Regions from separate parts of the Streptomyces sp. AM 2-1-1 genome, predicted to be linked through region 2. Evidence: riboswitches for the same ligand, from Rfam matches in the RefSeq annotation. Region 2 holds a riboswitch; the other holds the start of a gene.

Region 1 (2,389 bases), 1.4 Mb from region 2:
CACGAAGGAGATGACGCCGACGCGCGGGGCGTCCTCGCCGAAGAGCGAGAGCACCTTGACCTCCGGCACCTCGGCGAGGCCCGCGCGGACCCGGGCGACGAGCCGCTGCTCCCGGGCGACCAGCTTGTCGAAGCCGGCCTCGGTCAGGGCCTTGCAGGCGGAGGCGATGGAGTAGACGCCGATGACGTTGGGCGAACCGGCCTCGTGGCGGGCGGCGGTGGTGTGCCACTCGACGTCCACGCCGCCGTCGGCGCGCCGGGCGACCTTCTTCGACGCGCCGCCGCCGGCCAGGTAGGGCTCGGAGTCCTGGAGCCAGTCGGCGCGGCCGGCGAGGACGCCGGAGCCGAAGGGGGCGTAGAGCTTGTGGCCGGAGAAGGCGACCCAGTCGACGTCCAGTTCCGCGATGTCCACCGGGTGGTGCGGGGCGAGCTGGGCGGCGTCCACCACGATGCGGGCACCGTGCGCGTGGGCGGCGGCGGCCAGTTCCCTGACCGGCCACAGCTCGCCGGTGACGTTGGAGGCGCCGGTGACGCAGACGAGGGCCGGGCCGTGGGGGTCGCGGTCGGCGAGCGCGCGCTCCAGGGTCTCGACGGCCTGCCGCGGGGTGCGCGGCGCGTTGAGGTAGGTGACGCGGGAGTCGCGCCAGGGAAGCAGCGAAGCGTGGTGCTCGGTCTCGTAGACGAACACCTGGCAGCCGGCCGGGAGTACCGAGGCGAGCAGGTTGAGGGAGTCGGTGGTGGAGCGGGTGAAGATCACCTGGTCGTCGGCGCGGCAGCCGAGGAACTCGGCGACGGTGACGCGGCTGTTCTCGAAGAGGTCGGTGGAGAGCTGCGAGAGGTAACCGGCGCCGCGGTGCACGCTGCCGTAGTACGGCGCGTAGGCCGCGACGTCGTCCCAGACCCGCTGGAGGGCGGGGGCGCTGGCCGCGTAGTCCAGGGCCGCGTAGGTGACTTCGCCGCCGGTGACGAGGGGGACGGTGACGTCCTTGCCGAGCACCGGCAGCGGGGCGCTCTCCGCTTCCGGTGCGGCGGCGGGACCGGCGGTGTCGAGGGCAGCAGAAGAAGAGGACATGGCGAACTCCCGGAGGACGCAGGCGAATCCACCGTGCCGGCGGGTACGCGGCAGCACGGTGCGAAGAGATGGAAGGGTGCGGAGAAGGGCGGTGTGCCCTATCGCATTCGCTTGCTCACAAGAGGCTCCCTGGGGACCAGGACCCCGGAGGCTGGCATTCAAGGATGCCGAGGGGCCCGCGCTTGCCGCAGACCTCGCTGCCTACGGCCTGGTCTTCACCCGGGGCACCCCGCCACGGACGGAGGGTTGCCGGACAGCGGGCCGGGGCCGTAGTCGCTGTCACTCATGACCTGCCAGCATCTTGCCACACGTGCCGGTGGACGCAAGGGCATGGTCCGCGATACGGACGGTGCCCCCGCGTCCACACGGGTCAGGCGTTGCTCGCCGCCACCCAGCGCTCCAGTGCGCGGTGCGCGGAGCCGGAGTCGACGGACTCGGCCGCGGCGGCCATCTTGGCGCCGATCTGTTCGGTGAGCGTGCCCCCGCCCGGTTCCAGCGCCACCAGCGCGGCTGCCGAGTTCAGCAGGACGGCGTCGCGCACGGCGCCCTTCTCACCGTCCAGCACCCGGCGGGCGACGTCGGCGTTGTACGAGGGGTCGCCGCCGCGCAGCGCCTCGACCGGCACCAGCTCCAGCCCCACGTGGCGCGGGTCGAAGCCCTCTTCGCGGACCTCGCCGTCGCGGACCACCCAGACCCGGGAGGTCGCCGTGGTCGTCAGTTCGTCGAGCCCGTCGTCGCCGCGGAAGACGAGGGCGGAGTTGCCGCGCTCGGCGAGGACGCCGGCCACGATGGGGGCCATCCGGAGGTCGGCGACCCCGACGGCCTGGGCGCGGACGTGGGCCGGGTTGGTGAGCGGGCCGAGGATGTTGAAGGTGGTCTGGGTGCCCAGTTCCCTGCGGGCCTTGGCCGCGTACCGCAGCGCCGGGTGGAACTTCACCGCGAAGCAGAAGGTGATGCCCGCCTCGGCCGCCACCTCGGCGACCCGCTGCGGGGTCAGCTCCAGGTTGACGCCGAGCTTCTCCAGGACGTCCGACGCGCCGCTCGCCGAGGAGGCGGACCGGTTGCCGTGCTTGACGACCTTGGCACCCGTGCCGGCGATCACGATCGCGGACATGGTGGAGATGTTGACGGTCTTCGCGAGGTCGCCGCCGGTGCCGACGATGTCGACCGAAGGGCCGGGCACCTCGATGGTGCGGGCGTGCGCGTACATCGCGCGGACCAGGCCGCCGACCTCGGCGACCGTCTCGCCCTTGGCGCGCAGCGCGACGGCGAAGCCGGCGATCTGCGCGTCGGTGGCGTCCCCGCTCATGATCCGGTC
Region 2 (2,389 bases):
GGGGGCCGCTCTTCGGTGTCCACGGCGTAGGTGCGTGGCCGGAAGCCGTCCTCGTACCGCTCGAACTGGGTCAGCTCCGGGCGTACCAGGTGGCCCCGGGAGAGCCGTAGCTGCGCGGTCCGGTAGATCGTGGCGGCCATCCGCCCGAGCGCCTGCCCGTCCTGGTGGCGGTGGCGGCGGACCCCGACGTCCACCTGGGCCAGCGCGTCGAGCCCCACGGTGTGCAGCGCGTCCACGAGGAGACCCAGCTCGACGCCGTACCCGACGGGGAAGGGCAGCTGCTCCAGGAGGGGGCGGCGGACCGCGTACTCGCCGCCCAGCGGCTGGACGAAGCCGGCCAGTTTCGGCCAGTGCAGATTGAGCAGGGGGCGCGCGACCAGTTCGGTGACGCGGCCGCCCTGGGCGGGGGTTCCGGCGGGGACCTGGCCGTCCGCCGTCTCCAGCGGCCGGTCGTACATCGCCTTGACGAAGTGGACGTCCGGGTCGGTGAGCAGCGGGCCGACGATGCCGGAGACGAAGTCGGCGGAGAAGTCCTTGAGGTCCGCGTCGACGAAGCAGACGATCTCGCCACTGGTCACGAAGAGCGACCGCCACAGGACCTCGCCCTTGCCGGGCAGGGCCGGTATGCGGGGGAGGATCGCGTCGCGGTGCACCACCCGGGCTCCGGCCGCGCGGGCCACCGCGGAGGTGGCGTCGGTGGAACCGGAGTCGATGACCACGAGTTCGTCGACGAGCGGCACCTTCTCCATCAGCTCGCGGCGGATGGTGCGCACGATGTCGCCGACCGTCTCCTGCTCGTTCAGCGCGGGGAGCACGACGCTCACGGAGGAGCGGCGGGGGTCCCGGGCGCGGGCGGCCAGGAGCCGTTCCAGAGGGCGGTCACCGGCACCCCAGGAACGACTGCTCAACCAGCTGTCGACCTCTTCCAGCACGGGCGAACTCCCTGTATGTGATCCATCTCGCGGGTCGGACGACTGCCTCACCCGTCGGGTGCTTCGGTTACAGTCTTGAACAACGCTCGCCGCCTTCGCATCTCGGGGTCGGGGGGCGGACAAACGCCTGGACCGCACGGTCCAGTGCCATAGCGCTCATCCAGAGGGACTGAGGGAACGGCCCGTTGAAGTCCCGGCAACCCTCCCGCCGGCCGCGAGGCCACGGTGGGGAAGGTGCCAATTCCGTCTTGCGGCGAAACGCGTCGCGAGGAAGATGAGGAGAAAGGGCCTCCGCCATCATGGCTGTTCAGACCGTCGCAGCTTCTTCCGGAACCTCTGTGGACCTCGGTCCCGCCACGGCACTCTCCTGCCGCGAGTGCGGTGAACGCTTCGCACTCGGGCCGATCTTCGCCTGCGCGTCGTGTTTCGGGCCGCTCGAAGTGGCCTACGACCTGCCGAGCGGCTCCCCGGACGAGCTGAAGAAGCGCATCGAGGCCGGACCGGACAACATCTGGCGCTACGCGCCGCTGCTGCCGGTCCCCGCCGACGTCGCCGACAAGCCCAACATCAACCCCGGCTTCACCAAGCTGGTCAAGGCCGAGAACCTCGCCCGTGAGCTGGGCGTCACCGGCGCCCTGTACGTCAAGGACGACTCCGGCAACCCGACGCACTCCTTCAAGGACCGCGTCGTCGCGATCGCCGTCGAAGCCGCCCGCGCATTCGGCTTCACCACCCTCTCCTGCTCCTCCACCGGCAACCTCGCCGGCGCGGTCGGTGCCGCCGCCGCGCGGGCCGGCTTCCGCTCCTGCGTGTTCATCCCGCACGACCTGGAAGAGGGCAAGGTCGTCATGGCCGCGGTCTACGGCGGCGAGCTCGTCGGCATCGACGGCAACTACGACGACGTCAACCGCTTCTGCTCCGAGCTGATCGGCGACCCGCTCGGCGAGGGCTGGGGCTTCGTCAACGTCAACCTCCGCCCGTACTACGGCGAGGGCTCGAAGACGCTCGCGTACGAGATCTGCGAGCAGCTCGGCTGGCAGCTCCCCGACCAGCTGGTCATCCCGATCGCGTCCGGCTCCCAGCTCACCAAGATCGACAAGGGGCTGCAGGAGCTGATCAAGCTCGGCCTCGTCGAGGAGAAGCCCTACAAGATCTTCGGTGCCCAGGCCGAGGGGTGCTCCCCGGTCTCCACCGCCTTCAAGGCCGGTCACGACGTGGTCCGTCCGCAGAAGCCGCACACGATCGCCAAGTCGCTCGCGATCGGCAACCCGGCCGACGGCCCGTACGTCCTGGACATCGCCCGCCGCACCGGCGGAGCGGTGGAGGACGTCGACGACGAGCAGATCGTGGACGCGATCAAGCTGCTCGCCCGCACCGAGGGCATCTTCGCGGAGACCGCGGGCGGCGTGACCGTCGGCGTGACGCGCAAGCTGATCGAGGCCGGTCTGCTCGACCCG

The links. Region 2 has a riboswitch for S-adenosylmethionine ahead of thrC (threonine synthase). Riboswitches for the same ligand answer to the same signal wherever they lie in the genome.
Region 1: linked by a shared signal. The riboswitch ahead of PZB77_RS23535 (aminotransferase class V-fold PLP-dependent enzyme) and the one ahead of thrC (threonine synthase) in region 2 are both predicted to bind S-adenosylmethionine.

Annotation. Positions count from the first base shown of each region.
Region 1 covers NZ_CP119147.1:5,388,912-5,391,300, reverse strand. The annotation lists gene PZB77_RS23535 (aminotransferase class V-fold PLP-dependent enzyme) at 1-1,071, opposite strand, end outside; SAM riboswitch class IV at 1,245-1,362, opposite strand; gene trpD (anthranilate phosphoribosyltransferase) at 1,442-2,389, opposite strand, start outside.
Region 2 covers NZ_CP119147.1:4,019,201-4,021,589, forward strand. The annotation lists gene PZB77_RS17525 (glucosyl-3-phosphoglycerate synthase) at 1-932, opposite strand, end outside; SAM riboswitch class I at 1,086-1,213, shown strand; gene thrC (threonine synthase) at 1,232-2,389, shown strand, end outside.